One region of the Pseudomonas sp. DNDY-54 genome, then DNA from elsewhere that is predicted to be linked to it. Evidence: predicted binding sites of a transcription regulator. Region 1 holds the regulator's gene; each other region holds the start of a gene.
What was found. The regulator sigma-54, encoded in region 1, starts transcription at its own class of promoters, with help from an activator protein. The targets are predictions, from matches to a motif close to ANTGGCATNNANNTTGCTNT.
Positions count from the first base shown of each region.

Region 1 (4,487 bases):
AGCCAATGGCAACCGTGACATACGCACGATTGCTTGCAGCGAACCGCGGAAGCCATTTACTCAGATAGGCATGGATATCGTGGAACATCTCGTCTACGTCTGCCTGCGTCGAGAGGTAGTCGATGACGGGTTGGTCCAGGCCAGAAAAATCCCGTAGATCGGCTTTCCAGTACGGGTTGGGCAGGCAACGCACATCAAAGACCAGATCCGCATCCACCGGCATGCCGCGCTTGAATCCAAAGGACTCGAAGAGAAACGCTGTGCCTGGCTCGGGCTTGTTCAGCAGGCGCAGCTTCAGCGTGTCACGTAGCTGATAGAGGTTGAGGTGCGTGGTATCAATTTTTAGATCAGCGTGATCGATGATGGGCGCTAACAGCAGCTCCTCGTCATGGATCGCCTCTGCCAGTGAGCGATTCTGATTGGTCAGCGGGTGCCGCCGACGCGTCTCCGAGAAGCGCTTGAGTAACGTCTCGTCTGCAGCATCCAGGTACAGCACGTCGCACTGGATATATCGGGCGCGCACATCTTCGAGCAGCTCGGGAAATCGTTTCAGTTGGCTGGGTAAATTGCGTGCGTCGATGGATACCGCCACTTGTGGCTGCAGCAACTCCGTGTGCAGCAGCGCTCGCTCCGCCAGTTCCGGCAGAAGGCCGGCGGGCAAATTGTCAATGCAATAGAAGCCATTGTCTTCAAGTACGTTGAGCGCGGTGCTTTTGCCGGACCCGGAGCGACCGCTGACGATGATCAGGCGCATGCAGTGGGTGGCACGAAGGCCAAGATGCCTCGCTTGAGGCTGCTTGGGAGAGATGAGCGTTGGCAGGTTTGGGGCACGTGTCTCTTCCTCACTCAGCGTGGGCGGCAAAACACCGCTCTGCTAGCGACCGCTTTGAATATCGACAATGGCTTGATACAGATCCTGCCCCGACGTGGCCTGCCGCAGGCGTTCACGCACCTCTTCGCGGTCCAGCATGCTAGCAATCTGACGAAGCAGTTCGAGGTGCTCGTCGGTGGCCGCTTCGGGCACGAGTAACACAAACAGCAGATCGACGGGAGCGCCGTCGATGGCATCAAAGTCTACTGGCGTGTCGAGCCGCAGTACGGCACTGAGGGGCGATACACAGCCAGGCATACGGCAATGAGGAATGGCAATGCCATTGCCGAAGCCGGTTGAGCCAAGCTTCTCGCGGGCAATGAAACTCTCGAAGATAGTCTGCGAGTCCAGATCGGGGAGATCCTGGCCGAGCACCTTAGCGATCTGTTCCAGGACGCGTTTCTTGCTACCACCCGGGACGTTCACCAAGGAACGTCCGGGGGTCAGAATGTTTTCGATTCGGATCATGATGGGTCAGCGAGCAAGTAAGCCCTGGTTATGGTCGAGCTGTTTTTCTTTGTGCTTGATAAGTTGCCGGTCAAGTTTGTCGGCAAGCAAATCTATGGCCGCGTACATATCGCTGTGTTCGGCGTTGGCAATGACTTCGCGTCCGGCTACATGCAGTGTGGCTTCGGCTTTCTGCTTGAGCTTTTCGACCTGAAGGATCACTTGGACGGCAATGATGCGGTCGAAATGTCGCTCCAGTCGGTCGAACTTCTCCTCAACGTAGTCACGCATGGCTTCTGTGATTTCTAAGTGAAGGCCAGTGATGTTGATTTGCATACTGCATCTCCTTTTCTGCCACTTGCGATTCGGCGGGCTAAAACGCCCGCCACCGAAAGAAATCGAACAAGTCGCCTGGGCATCTACATCAACCGCTTGCGCTCGCTGGATGGTGCAATACCGAGTGATTCGCGGTATTTGGCGACGGTGCGGCGTGCAACATTGATACCTTGTGCCTCCAGTAGACCAGCGATCTTGCTGTCGCTCAATGGCTTTTTAGGGTTTTCCGCGGCGACCAGCTTCTTGATGATTGCCCGTATCGCTGTGGACGAGCATTCACCGCCTTCGGCTGTGCTGACATGGCTTGAGAAGAAATATTTCAGCTCGTAGATGCCGCGCGGGGTATGCATGAATTTCTGCGTTGTGACCCGCGAGATCGTCGACTCATGCATCCCTACTGCCTCCGCGATATCGTGTAGCACCAGCGGTTTCATGGCTTCATCCCCATGCTCGAAGAAGCCGCGCTGGTGTTCGACGATCTGCGTGGCAACCTTCATCAGCGTCTCGTTGCGGCTTAGCAGGCTCTTGATAAACCAGCGTGCCTCTTGCAGCTGGTTGCGCATGAAGGTGTTGTCAGCGCTGGCATCGGCGCGTTTGACGAAACCGGCGTACTGCGCATTGACACGCAGGCGGGGCATGGCATCCTGATTCAGCTCAACCAGCCAGCGGCCGTTGTGCTTGCGAACGATCACATCGGGTACAACGTATTCCGGCTCACCCGCTTCGATTTGCGAGCCGGGTCGCGGATTCAATGTCTGGATCAGATCGATGATCTGGCGCAGCTCGTCTTCTTTGAGCTTTAGGCGGCGCATCAACAGGCTGTAGTCGCGACCGCCGAGAATCTCCAGGTGATCACTCACCAGCCGGAGTGCCTCGCTTAGCCAGGGAGTTCGCTCGGGAAGCTGGCGAAGCTGCAGTAACAAGCACTCTCGCAAATCCCGCGCCCCGATACCGGCCGGTTCAAACTGTTGGATGCGGCGCAGTACAACCTCCACCTCATCGAGCTCGATTCCCAGTTCTGGATCGAATGACTCAAGCACCTCTTCAAGGGTTTCGTCGAGATAGCCCTGAGGGTTGATGCAGTCGATCAGGGTGGCGGCGATGAGACGATCGGTGTCGCTCATGGGGGCGAGGTTGAGCTGCCAGAGCAAATGGCTTTGCAAGCTTTCGCCCGTTGAGGTCCGGCTGGTGAAATCCCATTCGTCGTCGTCACTGCTGGGCAGGCTGCTGGCGCTCGTCTGGTAGATATCTTCCCAGGCGGTATCTACGGGCAACTCTTCGGGGATGCGGTCCCCCCAGTCGCCTTCCTCGAGGTTCTCCACCGTATTGATGGGCTCCTCATAGTGAGCGTCTGGTTCGGCCGTCTCGGTGGAGGTGCTCTCTGATTTTTTTTCGACGGACTCCGCCATTGGATCGGAGTTGTCGAAGTCGTCTCCATCCTCTTCGCGTTCGAGCATCGGGTTGGAGTCCAGCGCTTCCTGAATCTCCTGCTGAAGATCGAGGGTGGAGAGCTGGAGTAATCGTATGGCTTGTTGCAGCTGCGGAGTCATCGTCAGCTGCTGGCCCATCTTCAGGACTAGCGATGGTTTCATGGCAGAGGACTTCGAACCTTATTTGCCGGCGCAACCGCGCCTGTTCCGATTTCGCTGGCGCAGCTGGCGCCAACGTAAGCAAATTATATGCCTGCTTGAGAAGCCTTTGCCTAGCCCTAGACGACCGTCTCGGTGGAAAAAAGCAGGATCAGAGTCTGAATTCGTGTCCGAGGTAAACTTCTTTGACCAGTTGATTGGCCAGGATCGTCTCTGCATCACCTTCGGCAATCAGTTGACCATCGTTGACGATGTAAGCGGTTTCGCAGATGTCCAGCGTCTCGCGGACGTTGTGGTCGGTGATAAGCACACCGATTCCTTTGGCCTTGAGGTGGTGGATGATCTGCTTGATGTCGCCAACAGAGATCGGGTCGACACCGGCGAAGGGTTCATCCAGGAGAATGAACTTGGGTGCGGTAGCCAACGCGCGGGCAATCTCGACACGACGCCTTTCACCACCAGACAGGCTCATGCCCAGGCTGTCGCGAATGTGATGAATATGAAATTCCTGCAGCAGGCCTTCCAGCGCCAGCTGTCGCCCGTTGCGATCAAGATCCTTGCGTGTTTCAAGGATCGCCATGATGTTGTCGCTCACGGATAGCTTGCGGAAAATCGAGGCTTCCTGAGGCAGGTAGCCAATTCCAGCCCGAGCGCGACCGTGCATGGGCAAATGCGTGACATCCTGGTCGTCGATCAGTACCCGACCCTGATCAGCCTTGACCAGGCCGACAATCATGTAGAAGCACGTGGTCTTGCCCGCTCCGTTCGGGCCAAGCAAGCCGACAATCTGTCCGCTATCGATGGACAGGCTGACATCACGTACGACCTGGCGACTCTTGTAGCTTTTGGCTAGATGCTGGGCTTTGAGGGTCGGCATTACTCAGTCTGCTCCGTTGCCGGCTGATCTTTCTTGCGCGGCTGGATGACCATGTCGACCCGGGGGCGGGGAGTGGTGACGTCGGTATTGGTAGCGCGGCCTGCGTTGACGATCTGTCGTTGGGTGTCATAGACGATTTTCTCGCCTTCAAACGTATTGCCTTCCTGGACGACTTTTGCCTGATCGATCAAGACGATGCGCTCGTTCGCGGCAAAATACTGGATGGTCAGGCCATACGCCTTGACGATTTCTTTGTCCGCTGCCGGCTTCTGCTCGTAGTAGGCGGGTTTGCCGATGGAGGTGAAGACCTCAACATCGCCATTCTCGTTCTGGGTAATGGTGACGGTGTCGCCAGTGATTTTCATCG
Region 1 covers NZ_CP082271.1:3,402,663-3,407,149, reverse strand. Annotated here, with positions in the region: gene rapZ (RNase adapter RapZ) at 1-754, opposite strand, end outside; gene ptsN (PTS IIA-like nitrogen regulatory protein PtsN) at 875-1,339, opposite strand; gene hpf (ribosome hibernation-promoting factor, HPF/YfiA family) at 1,346-1,654, opposite strand; gene K4O48_RS15855 (RNA polymerase factor sigma-54) at 1,738-3,246, opposite strand; gene lptB (LPS export ABC transporter ATP-binding protein) at 3,395-4,120, opposite strand; gene lptA (lipopolysaccharide transport periplasmic protein LptA) at 4,120-4,487, opposite strand, start outside.

Region 2 (4,487 bases), 1.3 Mb from region 1:
CAGGGTGGCGTCGGCTTCGGGTTGGATGATTTCCACCCGCCGGTAGGTGAAACCGGGCGTGGGTGGTGCTTCTCGTAGAGTGCTCTGCTGCCTGGACGGCGGCGCGGGCATGCTGTTGACCGGCCTCGCATCGACTGGCTCAACCGCCCGGCCGCCGGGGCGATCGGTGAACACCCGATTGCCCTGCGCGTCGGTGTAGGTGTAGATACCGGCGCTCGCGGGCAGTGCGAGCGCGGCCAGGGCAAACAGCGTTAGCGCTTTCATCTGCGCGCCGGACTGGAGGTGTTAACCCGCTGAACGGTGAATTGTTCGGCGCTGCGCTGAACCACCTGTTCGCCGCTGAGCACCTCCACTTCCAGAAGATGCGTGCCGCGGTCCACATTGTTTAGCTGCAGGGACGTGTTGTTGCTGGGGGCCGCCTGCGGGATGCCATCGAGGAGGAAGCGGACCTGATGGCCCTGTTTCAGCGGCGGATCGAGCTGGGCGTTGACAACAAAGGTGCCGTTATTTGCACGCAGCGCCTGTTCATCGGGCACGCCGCCGATGCTCAGGCTCCGGTAAGGCTGTTCGCTGCCTTGACGATCCGTCTCCTGCTCCAGAGGCGGTGGTGGCTCGGGTGTGCGGATGTTGACCGTGTTGGCCGGCGGCAAGTCGACCGTGTCGGCGGCGACGCCTTCGGGAGGCTGATTAGTGAACACCGTATTGCCCTTGTCATCGGTGTACTTATAAATCTCTGCGTGGGCTGACGCCACAACGAGTAGAAGCAGGCTGAACAATGCGATACGCATGAGGACGCTCCGCGGATGGGGTGCTGCAAGCCTTGCACCGCTCAGGCGTGCAGGCAAGTTTCATCAGCGTGAATTGGGAGAGGCAGCAACCTGACTCGACCGATTGGGCGAGCGTCACCGCCATTCCTGCCGAATCCGCCGGTATTCCGTGCCATAAACACAAACCCCGCCGTAAGGGCGGGGTTTGAAGATGCTAACGAGGCCTCCCGAAGGAGGCCCGCGCGAACCGGCTTAGACGCTGTAGTACAGGTCGTATTCCAGCGGATGCACGAAGGTGCGGACCTTGATTTCTTCCTCGCTCTTGAGCTCGAGGTAGGCGTCGATGAAATCGTCGGAGAACACGCCGCCCTTGGTCAGGAACGCGCGGCCCTTGTCGAGTTCTTCCAGGGCTTCCTTCAGGCTGCCGCACACCTGCGGGATCAGCTTGCCTTCTTCCGGCGGCAGGTCGTACAGGTTCTTGTCGGCCGCATCGCCAGGGTGAATCTTGTTCTGGATGCCGTCCAGGCCAGCCATCAGCAGTGCAGCGAAGCACAGGTACGGGTTGGCCGCCGGATCCGGGAAGCGCGCCTCGATACGACGGGCTTTCGGGCTCGAAACGTACGGAATACGGATGGAGGCGGAGCGGTTGCGAGCCGAGTAGGCCAGCATGACCGGTGCTTCGAAGCCGGGAACCAAGCGCTTGTAGGAGTTGGTCGACGGGTTGGTGAAGCCGTTCAACGCCTTGCCGTGCTTGATGATGCCGCCGATGAAGTACAGCGCCGTGTCGGACAGGCCCGCATAGCCTTCGCCCGAGAAGGTGTTTTTGCCATCCTTGGAGATGGACATGTGCACGTGCATACCCGAACCGTTGTCGCCATACAGCGGCTTCGGCATGAAGGTCGCGGTCTTGCCATAGGCATCAGCCACGTTATGCACGCAGTACTTCAGGGTCTGAACTTCGTCGGCCTTGGCGACCAGCGTGTTGAACTTGACGCCGATTTCGTTCTGGCCGGCAGTGGCCACTTCGTGGTGGTGCACTTCGATGACCAGGCCCATTTCTTCCATGGCGTTGCACATGGCAGTACGGATTTCGTGGTCGTGGTCGCACGGCGGAACCGGGAAGTAGCCGCCCTTGACGGCCGGGCGGTGGCCCTTGTTGCCGCCTTCGACGTCCTGGTCGGTCATCCAGGAGCCCTGCTCGGAGTAGATCTTGAACATCGAGCCGGAAATGTCGGACTTGAACTTCACTTCGTCGAAGATGAAGAACTCGGGTTCGGGACCGACGAATACGGTGTCGCCGATGCCGGTCGACTTGAGGAATTCCTCAGCGCGCTTGGCGATCGAGCGGGGGTCGCGGTCGTAGCCCTGCATGGTGCTTGGCTCGACGATGTCGCAGACCAGAATCAGGGTAGGCTCTTCGGTGAACGGGTCCAGCACGGCGGTTTCATCAACCGGCATCAGGATCATGTCGGAGGCTTCGATGCCCTTCCAGCCATGGATGGAGGAACCGTCGAACATCTTCCCATGTTCAAAGAAGTCTTCATCGTGAGCGTCACGAGCCGGGATGGTGACGTGGTGCTGCTTGCCTTTGGTATCAGTGAAGCGCAGATCAATCCACTTCACATCGTAATCTTTGATCAGTTGAAGCGACTTCGACATGGTGTTCTCCAAGTGGTGGAAGCGTGACAGGTTGCTTCCGAATCAGGGTGAAGCCGGGCGGCGATATTCCGCCAAGGCGACCTGCCTCACAAGGGAGCAAATTGCATGCCAGTGCTCTGTATTGGGTCTAGACGCTCAAGCGCGGTGGTCCGCCAGCGGTGCGTTTTGTTTCGCGATACGTTTTGCACATCTACTGCACTTTCTTGGTGCGCACGGCTCGGGCTTTGTTCAATTTGGGTGCAGTCAGGAGGATTTGAGAAAACTGCCTAAAGCTTGATCAATTTCCGATATACTCCGCCCCCCTCTTTTTACGCCTTGCCGGCGCATGCGCTGTTTCCATGAAGCTGATCGTCAAAGTATTCCCTGAAATCACCATTAAAAGCCCGCCGGTGCGCAAAGGCTTTATTCGCCAGCTGGCGAAAAACATTCGCGCCGTGCTGCGCGACCTCGATCCCGACGTACGGGTGGAAGGGGTGTGGGACAACGTCGAGGTGGAAACCGCGCTCAGCGAGCCGAAAGCGCTGCATGAGATGATCGAGCGATTGCGCTGCACGCCGGGCATCGCTCACTGCCTTGAAGTGCATGAATACCCGCTGGCCGACCTGGATGACATCGCCGAGAAGTGCAAAGCACATTTCGCTGACCGGCTCGTCGGCAAGATTTTCGCGGTGCGCTGCAAACGCGCCGGCAAGCATCCATTCAGTTCGATGGACATCGAGCGGCATGTCGGTAGCCGGCTGCGTCAGGAATGCGGTGCCGCTGGCATTTCGCTGAAAGCGCCGGCGATGGAAGTACGGATGGAGATTCGTGACCAGCGACTCTTCATCGTTCACGCCCAGCATGACGGCATCGGTGGTTATCCGCTGGGGGCGTTGGAGCAAACGCTGGTGCTGATGTCCGGCGGTTTCGATTCCACCGTCGCGGCTTATCAGATGATGCGCCGCGGGCTGATGACCCATTTCTGCTTCTTCAACCTGGGCGGCCGAGCGCATGAGTTGGGCGTGATGGAAGTGGCCCACTATTTATGGAAGAAGTACGGCAGCTCCCATCGCGTGCTGTTCATCAGTGTGCCCTTCGAGGAAGTCGTCGGCGAGATTCTTGAAAAGGTCGACAACAGCCAGATGGGTGTCGTGCTCAAGCGTATGATGCTGCGCGCCTCGACCGAGATTGCCGAGCGGCTCCACATCGATGCGCTGGTCACCGGCGAAGCGATTTCTCAGGTGTCGAGCCAAACACTGCCGAACCTGTCGGTGATCGACTCGGCCACCGACATGCTGGTATTGCGTCCGCTGATCGCCAGCCACAAGCAGGACATCATCGACACCGCGTTCGAGATCGGCACCGCCGAGTTCGCCAAGAACATGCCTGAGTACTGCGGCGTGATCTCCAAGAACCCGACCACCAAGGCCAAGCGCTACCGCATCGAGCACGAAGAAAAGCAGTTCGACATGGCGGTGCTCGAACGCGCCATGGCCAATGCCCGCCAGGTTGCGATCGACCGCGTGATTGAAGAGCTCGACCAGGACCTTCACGTCGAAGAAGTTGTCGCGGCCTCTGCCGGCCAGGTAGTTCTCGACATCCGCCATCCTGATGTTGCAGAGGACGAACCCTTGCAGCTCGATGGCATCGAAGTGCAAACGCTGCCGTTCTATGCGATCAACAACCGCTTCAAGGAGCTGGACGTGAATCGCCAGTACCTGCTGTATTGCGATAAAGGTGTCATGAGCCGCCTGCATGCTCATCATTTATTGAGCGAGGGGCATGTCAATGTGCGCGTTTATCGTCCGGCATAAAACGCCCGGGCTGAATGGCGGCAGTATCCGTCACCGCCCTCCCGACCTGCACCGCGGCCTGTAACAGCCGCGACACCTCGCCAATCATCCGCTTTTATCAAACTGAATTTTCGCGTAGGGCCGCTGGACGCATCCGCTCAGTCGCCCGACCCAACTACGAGACCACTACTGTGATCGATAATCTTCGCAACATCGCCATCATTGCTCACGTTGACCATGGCAAAACTACCCTGGTCGACAAGCTCCTGCGTCAGTCCGGCACCCTGGA
Region 2 covers NZ_CP082271.1:276,275-280,761, forward strand. Annotated here, with positions in the region: gene K4O48_RS01330 (DUF4124 domain-containing protein) at 1-264, opposite strand, end outside; gene K4O48_RS01335 (DUF4124 domain-containing protein) at 261-788, opposite strand; gene glnA (glutamate--ammonia ligase) at 1,020-2,426, opposite strand; gene thiI (tRNA uracil 4-sulfurtransferase ThiI) at 2,765-4,219, shown strand; gene typA (translational GTPase TypA) at 4,390-4,487, shown strand, end outside.
Region 2: a site for sigma-54 is predicted at 2,520-2,539, ahead of glnA (glutamate--ammonia ligase). Genes of this name have one in related genera too.

Region 3 (4,487 bases), 750 kb from region 1:
ATTAGCTTAAGCAGAAGCTGTGCCAGGGCTGGGAATTCTGGAAATCCCGCGGCCTGCGGTTGTGTGGGCGTTTTTGCAAGTCAGTCAGGATTGCGCACCCTTGGTGCGCAGTGCGTCCAAGTAGGGCGGACTAGCCGATGCGGTTGACCTTTGGGAACTTCGCCTCGAACGCGGCTGGCATGGGGACCACCCGAGTTTCCAGGTAGTTGTAAAAAACGAAGCCGGACTTGGCCATGGCGATCAGGCTGCCGTCAGCGGGTCGGGTGATGCGAAACGTGATGTCGCCGCCATACTTGTTGAAATCCATCACGCCGACCTCGAACAGCAGCACGTCGCGCGCATGGGCTTCGGCTTTATAGGTGGTGGCCAGGTCGGTCACGATGATGCCGCTGCCGTCCTTGCTGGTCTCGGCGATACCGTAGGCAAACAGGAAGCGCGCCCGGGCTTCGGAGATCATCGAGATCATCGAGTCGTTAGCCAGGTGGTTACCGGCGTTGATATCGGTGATGCGTACGGTCAGCTGGGTGGTGAAGCAGAACTGGTCTTCGGGAAACTGCAGGGTCAGGCGGGCCATGGTGTTCTCGTAGGCTGGATGCGTGGCGCCATATCAGCGCAAGGTGCGGGACGCGGATTGTACGCGTCCACACGGCTGGCCCATCTCCGACAATCGTAGAAGCCGGCGGCCTGCATCCTTTGCGGTCACACCATCAGGCGGGGCTGGCGAATGCCTGGCCGAAACCCGCTGCGGATCACTGCCCCAACAGATCGTTCATGGCGATGATCTGCTCGGCTACCTGAACCAACTTCTGCTGGCGACTCATGGCTTGGCGGCGCATCAGCGTGTAGGCCTCTTCCTCATTGCAGCTGCGCATTTTCATCAGCATGCCCTTGGCCAGTTCAATGCGCTTGCGCTCGACCAGTTGCTGGTCGCGTGCGTGCAATTGGGCCCGAATCGCCTGGTCACTTTCGAAGCGGGCCATGGCCACATCGAGGATCGGCTTCAGGCGCTGGGCCTGGATGCCTTCGACGATGTAGGCGCTAACGCCGGCGCGGATGGCGTGGCGCATGACGTCGGGGTTGTTGTCATCGGTGAACATGACGATGGGACGCGGCTGGTCGCGGGTGACCATCACGACCTGCTCCATGACGTCTCGGCCAGGGGAGTCGGTGTCGATCAGCACCACGTCCGGGCGGACGGTTTCGACCCGTTCGGGCAGGTCGATGGTCAGGCCGGATTCTTCGATGACCTCGAAGCCGGCTTCGATCAGTGCCGCGCGCAGGCGGCCGACCTTGCGTGGGGTGTCGTCGATGAGAAGGACGCGAAGCATGGCAGTCTCCCTCAACAAGGCACGTGGCGTACGGCAGGGTCCGCCAGCGAGTGCAGGGCGAAGCTGCGCGCGTAGCCTGCCGGATCGCTGCCATCCCAGCGGCTGCCATCCATGAGCGTGGCGCTGCGCATCAGCGAATTCGGCAGCGGAATGTTCAGTGCTGTCGCTGCATCCCTGTAAAGGCTGGTCTGTTGCACGCTTTGCGCGACAGCGAGGTAATCCGGATCCTCACGCAGCAGGCCCCAGCGCCTCAGTTGGGTCATAAACCAAAGACCATCAGAAAGGTAGGGCACATTGACTTCGCCGCTACCGAAGAAGCGTAGCGGGTGCTTGTCCTGCCAGGCGTGGCCGAGCCCGTCTTCGTAGTGTCCGAGAAAGCGTGGTTCGATAGCCGCCAGTGGCGCATCAACGTAGGCGCCGCCCGCGATCAGCTGCGCCGTACTGCGACGATTCTCCCGACTCTCGTCAATGAAGCGGCTGGCCTCGAGAATGGCCATGACCAGTGCCCGCGCCGTATTGGGATACTCCTCGACGAAGGCACGGGTGCAACCCAATACCTTTTCCGGATGGTCGGGCCAGATTGACTGGCTGGTGGCTACCGTGAAACCCATCTCCTCCTGCATCGCCTGAGCACCCCAGGGTTCGCCCGCGCAGAACCCGTCGATGCGCCGTGCCCGCAAATGCGCAACCATCTGCGACGGCGGCACCACCAGGGTGCGTACGTCCTTGAGCGGGTGGATGCCGTGTGCTGCCAGCCAGTAATAGAGCCAGAGCGCATGGGTACCGGTTGGGAAGGTCTGAGCGAGTGTGAGTTTTGCACCGCTCTGGCGCACACTGGCGGCCAGTGCCTCCGGATCGGTCACGCTGGCTGACCTGAGCGTGTTGGAGAGGGTGATGCTTTGACCGTTCTGGGCGAGCCCCATAAGTACGGCCATGTCCACTGGGGCACTGCCGCCGATTCCCAGATGCACGGCATAGATCAATGCATAGAGCCCATGGGCGGCGTCCAGCTCGCCTTCAATCAGCTTGTCGCGCACGTTGGACCAGGACGCCTGTCGGTGGAGGTTGAGCGTCAGGCCGTACGGCTGGGCAAACCCCTGAGTAGCGGCGACGATCAGCGAGGCTGCATCCGTGAGGGCCATAAAACCGAGGTTGACCACTCGTTTTTCGGGGGCATCGCTACCGGCGACCCAGGCGAGTGGGTCGGGGCGTGTTGGGGGGTCGGAATGGATCATTGGCGCTAGAAACCTCTGCCGCTGAACGCACCTCGCGGCGGGAAAGCAGCGAGTGCGTGGGAACACGATGTGTCATGCGAAGCAAGCCACATGCCAGTGGGCGGGTCATCGTGGTTGAGGCTGGCGCGGTGGCCTGCCGGGGGGTTTCACATCAGCCGCCCGGCCACCGAACGTCTTTCGGTGTGTTTAGAGGTGGCCGGCCCGATGTGCTTCAGCGCGGATAAAGCGGTGGCAGGGCGCCTGTTTCCTGCTCGATGGTGGTGGGTTGCGCGGGCGGCAGGTTCTGGATGGCCTGCCATAGCGCCTCGCCTTGCCAGCGCTGGCCGGTCTCGCTGTAGAGCGCACCGTTCAAACCGTCGAGCGCGTCAGACAGGGGAACGAAACGTGCCGCCATGTCCGCCAGCGTTTCCGGCTGCTGACGTGCCCAGGCATCAAGGGCGTGTCGGGTCGCCTGGGTATCATTGGCCAGACAGGCGCGCTTGAGATCGTCGAGCAAGCTGCGGGGCGTCGGGCCAGTCTGAACCGTGCGAATGACTGCCGGCTGGCTACGCGCACGCAGCCACAAACCGAAGCCGAGCAACGTGGTCAGGGCCAACACGGCACTGCCGAGCTGCCAGGGCCAAAGCAACTGTGGCTGGGTGATCGTCTGGTTGGGCTCGGCATCGTCTAGCGGTGGTGGTTGGAGTTCGGGGTTGTCCGCGACCTGGAGCGAACGCTGGGGCAGAGCGCTTCGCTCCAGCCGGTCCTCGACGGTGTTCCACCAGACGATCTCTACAGGCGGAAGCAGAAAGTCTCCGGCATTGGCCGCCACCAGCGCCTCGCGCTGTTCACGGCTGCCGGTAACGCCGTTGTCGGTGACCGCATCGTTCAAGCTCGGTTGGTCGGGATAGCGGCGCAGACCGGGTAGCGGCGGTGACTCTACCGGCGGCAGCTGTGCACTGGAGAGGCCTTCGGCCTTGATCAGCAAGCTTCGCGTCAGCGCCTCGCCGAGCTGCGCCTCCTGCGGCTGCGGGCTCCAGGCCTCGACCAGGGTCAGGTTGATTGCCGGAAGCCAAGGCGCATCGGTTGGGTAGTTGGCGGGTTTCGGTTTGACCTGTAGCGGGATTTCCGGGGAGCGGACCTGAGTGGAGCTGCCGAAGCGAGAGCCGTAGTAGTCGCCTGTTGGCGCCACGGTGGTTGCGCTGAACAGCTGTGCCGGGATGGTGAGCGTGCCGCTTTTCTGCGGAAACAACGCATAGCGGATTTCGATCACGCCATGACGTACGCCGTTGATGTCTTTCTCGTAGGTGCGTGGTTCACCAAGTCGTTCGACCAGCGCGTTGTTCATCTGCAAGGGCGACAACGTGCTGTCATCGTAAAGCGAAACGGAATGGTAAATGCGCAGGGTGAGCACTACCTGCGCCTGGACATAGACACTGTCGACGTCGAGGCTGGAGTCGATGAATATCGGGGCCAGTTTGTCGCCGCCCTCGGTGCGGGATTCGCTGACATTTAGCGTGATGGGCTCACTGCGCCATTCGCCCAGCTGTAACGGCGGAATGATCACATAGCCGGTCTGCCGCGGCTGGAGCGTGACTTGCCATTGAGTGAGGGTGCGCGCCTCGCCGTTGCTACCGGAGAGCTGGCTGACCTGGCGGGTACCGAAGACCTTGAAGAGGCTGTCGAGAGGCTGCAGGTCCGGCTTGCCGAATACGGCCGCATCGGCTGTCTCCAAAGTCAGCTCAACAGTTTCATCCAGGCTGAGCTGGGTACGGTCGACTCGCGCGATCAACGCGCCAGCGCTTGCCTGGCAGGCCAGCAGAAGTAGAAGCACACATGCGATCAGCCGCGTCATCGATTCAGTTCCTGGCGCTTGCGTTGTTCATAGAGAAACTTGCGGCGGAGCAGCTCGCCGGGATCGTCGGGAATCTTGCGCAGCCATTGG
Region 3 covers NZ_CP082271.1:2,654,568-2,659,054, reverse strand. Annotated here, with positions in the region: gene K4O48_RS12275 (thioesterase family protein) at 131-574, opposite strand; gene K4O48_RS12270 (ANTAR domain-containing response regulator) at 750-1,328, opposite strand; gene K4O48_RS12265 (CmpA/NrtA family ABC transporter substrate-binding protein) at 1,340-2,563, opposite strand; gene K4O48_RS12260 (BatD family protein) at 2,775-4,397, opposite strand; gene K4O48_RS12255 (VWA domain-containing protein) at 4,394-4,487, opposite strand, start outside.
Region 3: a site for sigma-54 is predicted at 2,642-2,661, ahead of K4O48_RS12265 (CmpA/NrtA family ABC transporter substrate-binding protein). Genes of this name have one in related genera too.

Region 4 (4,487 bases), 530 kb from region 1:
GCGCGGCCGACCGCATGCTGTTGGCGGCCATCGTTCGTCGGCAGGGGCATCATGTCGTTACCGCGGCGAATGGCGCGGAGGCGGTGGAGCTGTTCAAGCGCGAGCGGCCGCAGCTGGTCTTGATGGATGCGTTGATGCCTGTCATGGATGGCTTCGATGCCGCGCGCCAGATCAAGCAGCTCGCGGGTAACGAACTGGTCCCCATCATTTTTCTGACGTCGCTGGCCGAGAACGAAGCGCTTGTGCGCTGCCTCGAAGCGGGGGGCGATGATTTTATCGCCAAGCCTTACAACCCGATCATTCTCGAAGCGAAGATTCAGGCCATGCATCGCTTGCGCCGCTTGCAGGCTACCGTGCTGGAGCAGCGTGATCTCATTGCACGGCGCAACCAGCAACTGCTCGACGAGCAGCGTGCTGCCAAAGCGATCTTCGACAAGGTCGCGCACGCGGGCTGCCTGAACGCGCCCAATATCCGATATCGGCAATCACCGCGTGCCTTGTTCAACGGCGATTTACTGCTTGCGGCCCACGCGCCTGCGAGCCGCATGTTCGTGCTGCTGGGCGACTTTACCGGTCATGGTTTGCCGGCAGCGGTTGGCGCCATGCCGCTCGCGGAAACCTTTTACGGCATGACCGCCAAAGGCTATTCCAGTACCGAGATCCTGCGCGAGATCAACGCCAAGCTGAAGCTGATCCTGCCCGTGGAAATGTTTTGCTGCGCCACGCTGCTGGATATCAACCTCAAGCAAGGCATGCTGCGCGTATGGAATGGCGGGCTGCCGGATGGCTATCTGCTCCGGGCCGAGGGGGGCGAGCGGCTGCCGTTGCCGTCCAGGCATCTGCCGCTTGGCGTGCTCGACGCCTCCCAGTTTGATGACCGTTTCGAGACGATGCCATTGGCGGTAGGCGACCGCCTGCTGCTGATGTCTGATGGCGTCACGGAAAGCTGTAACACGAAGGGTGAGTTCTTCGGCGAACAGCGGTTGCTGGGTGTGATGAACGAGAACGTTGAGCCCTCCGCCTTGTTCGAAGAGATTCAGAACGCACTTCATGCGTTCCACGGTCAAATACTTGACGATGACCTCAGCCTCGTCGAAGTGAGCATCACTGGCGAGATGGTGCCCGCGATATTTCAGTCCTTCGATCCGTATCTCGACGCCAAGCAGCCTCGGGCGAGGGATTGGTCGGTCAACTTTGAGCTGCACCCCAGTAGCTTACGCGCAGCCAACCCGTTACCCATGACGATGCAGCTGCTGTTACAGATTTCGCCCTTGCGCCACCGCGCAGGGACTATCTACACAGTGCTCAGTGAGCTTTATTCGAATGCGCTGGAGCATGGCGTGCTATCGCTCGACACCGCGCTGAAGCGCGATGCCGACGGGTTTGCACGCTACTACCAGGAACGTGAGCAACGTCTGCGTGACCTCAGCGAGGGCTTTGTGTCCATCGCCCTGACGGTCAAGTCTGACGGCCCTAACGGTTATCTAAGGATCGGTGTGCGTGATAGTGGTCGCGGCTTCGACGTACAGCGGGCCCTGAACAAGCAGTACTGTGCTGAGGGTCTTGGAGGCCGCGGGTTGCGCATGATTCGTCAGTTGAGTGAGCGATTCTATTGGGACTCGGAGGGGGCACTCCTGACGGTAGAGTTCCACTGGACGCGTCATGCATAATCCGCCGCTTTTCCACCAGGGGCACATTCGTGGTCGATCATCTCGACAGTAGCGTGCTGGCCACCCTTCAAGACGTGATGGATGCAGAGTATCCGGTGCTGTTGGATACCTTTCTCACAGATTCGGAAGAGCGGCTGTGCCTGTTGAAAACGGCCTGCCGGAGTGGCCAGGCGGAACAGCTGCGCCAAGCTGCACACAGTTTCAAGGGCAGTTGCAGCAACATGGGCGCAACTCTGCTGGCGGAACTTTGTCGCGAGCTGGAGGAAACCGCCCGGCTTGAACAGCTTGAAGCGGCACCCGGTTTAATCGAACGCATCGAGCGCGAATTCGCCATCGTGCGGATTCTCTATCGGGCCGAGCGCCAGCGCTGGGGCGGGCCTGGCTAGCCTTGGCATTGCGCCCGGGCTCGGATACGAGCAGTGGCCGCGCCCGTCGATCCGCTGGGGCAGATCGACATGAGCTGATGGCCTGGACTTTGCTTAACGAGATGCATGTCATCACCTTAAGCGGAAAGACCCATGGCCGTTTCCCCCGATCTGCTACTGAACCTCAAGGCGCCGAGCGCTGCAATCAAGGCGGCCAACGCGTCGCCTAAAGCCGCCCCGCAACCCAGTCGGGACGAGCCCTCCAGCTTCGCCAATGTCTATGCCAAGGAACGCCAGGCCAAACCTGTCGAACGTCAGGATGCGCCAGCAAAGCCCGTGCGTGACAAGCCGGTCGCCGAAAAGCCGAGTCAGGAAACCGCCGAGTCGGGCGGCACTGAAAAGCCGGTCACTGCCGACACCGGCAATGAATTGCCTGCGGAGCCCGAGTTGGCCGAAAGCGATTCGTTAGAGCCTGAGGCCGAGCTAGACCCGCTTCTGCTATTCGGGCTGGGCGGGCAGGGCACGCAAGGCGACGAAACGCTGCCCGCACAGCCGCCGTCCGGCAGCGAATTTCTGGTTGGTTTAGCGCAGGCGCAGACCGCTGTTGGTGAGGCTGACGCTAATGGCGAGACGGCGCTGGCAGGTCAGCGCGCATTGGAGATCCAGACGGGTCTTCAGAAGAGTCCCGCTCCGGTTCTTGTTCTGCAGGACGAGCTGTCTATGGGTACGCAGGAGTCAATTCCGACGAACCTTCTCCTCTCAGATGAACAGCTCGCCGAGGATTCCGCTGAGCCTACGCTGGATGAGAGCTTCGGTGAGGTGCTTGAGATGCTGGATGCCCCCAAGGACAGCCGCACAAGCGCCACCGATGCGGCGATCAACCGACTCAGTCCGCTGACGCAGGCGATTGCGCAACAGAATCAGGTGCAGCAAGCGCAGCGGCCCGCGATGGTGCCCGGGCAACCGGTAAACATGCAGCAATCGGGCTGGAGCGAAGCGGTCGTCGATAAGGTGATGTGGCTATCGAGTCAAAACCTCAAGTCAGCTGAGATTCAGCTCGACCCCGCCGAGCTGGGGCGTATGGAAGTGCGGATCGATATGAACAAGGACCAGGCTCAAGTCACGTTCATGAGCCCCCATGCGGGTGTTCGGGATGCGCTGGAAGGCCAGATGCAACGGCTGCGAGACAGCTTCGCGCAGCAAGGCATGACGATGGACGTCAATGTTTCCGACCAGTCGCGTGGCTGGAAAGGTGACGACGGCGGCGAGTCGCGCAACCGGGGCGTTGCAGGAGGCTTGGCTGGCGGCGACGAGGAAGTTATCCAGGGCACGACGGAAATTCGAGCTGGCCGAATGGGCGCAGACCGCGGCCTGGTTGATTACTACGCGTGATGCCAGAAAACTGACCGCAGTCTGAATCTCGCGTTTGCACCCGCAATCCTGGTCCTGCTGTTTCTCATTCAGGGGGAAGGTTGTCGTTTCGTTGTCTGATTACCGCGATACTGGCGATGCAGGTTCGGCCACAGGCACTGCTCATCGCGGCTCTGCGACTGGCTGAACGGCAGGTGCGCCACGACGTGCTGGGCCAGCGGCGAAGCTCGGCGCGTCAACTTCTCTGGGCAACGGAATTCATCCGCGTCGCCACAGGCGGCTCAGCCGGTGCCATGCGGAGCGTTGCCGTTCCGGTGGTTCAGGCCAGTGGGCCTTCTTGTTTTCGCATTGCACGATGCCGCTCGTGCCGAGCCTCAAGCGCCAACGTTGAGCTGAGGGGAAATGCTGGCCGGGCTCGGTATGCAATAGCAGCAGGTTGTAGTCGTGCTGCTTTTCGATCGGGTGGGCCTGGACTGTGTCAGTGGCACCGTCGCCCGTGGAGTCATTGTCCTCAGTGCGCACGAACAGCCGGTTGTGGCTGGCCTGGATCATCGCGCAAAGCTGTTCGCAATCCAGTGTGAGCCGTTCTCGGATCTCGTCGTGTTCTAGTGCGACCTTGTCCAGGTTTAGCTGGGCGCGATAGCAGATGATTTGCCGTTCCTCGTTGGTGGCCCACTTGCCGGAATGTTCCCGTACCAGCGGCGGCAGATCGGGCAGCTTGCGGTAATGGAGCCAGACCCACTGCTGCGCAAGCAGCTTTCGGGTGTAGGGCATGAACAGACGAACCTTCCATCGCGGCTTGCCTTTGCGCAACTTGCGGGTGATGACGGTGATCATGTCATCACGCAGCAGGTCGCGAACGGCGTAGACCAGCGCAATCACCAGCAGAAGGGTGAGCGAGAGTTTCTCGCTGGCGTCACGCGCGTTAAACAGGAAATAGGTGAACAGCGACATGATCAGCATCGTCGATGCCGCCTTGACCAACTTGTGAGTGCCGGCGCCCAGCTCTGTGACCTTGGAGCGCAACAGCACCGGATACTCCAGCAAACGGTGATACAGCCCCATGCGGTTCCAAATGCGT
Region 4 covers NZ_CP082271.1:2,871,667-2,876,153, reverse strand. Annotated here, with positions in the region: gene K4O48_RS13265 (fused response regulator/phosphatase) at 1-1,670, shown strand, start outside; gene K4O48_RS13260 (Hpt domain-containing protein) at 1,748-2,056, shown strand; gene K4O48_RS13255 (flagellar hook-length control protein FliK) at 2,189-3,427, shown strand; gene K4O48_RS13250 (hypothetical protein) at 3,665-4,487, opposite strand, start outside.
Region 4: a site for sigma-54 is predicted at 2,133-2,152, ahead of K4O48_RS13255 (flagellar hook-length control protein FliK). Genes of this name have one in related genera too.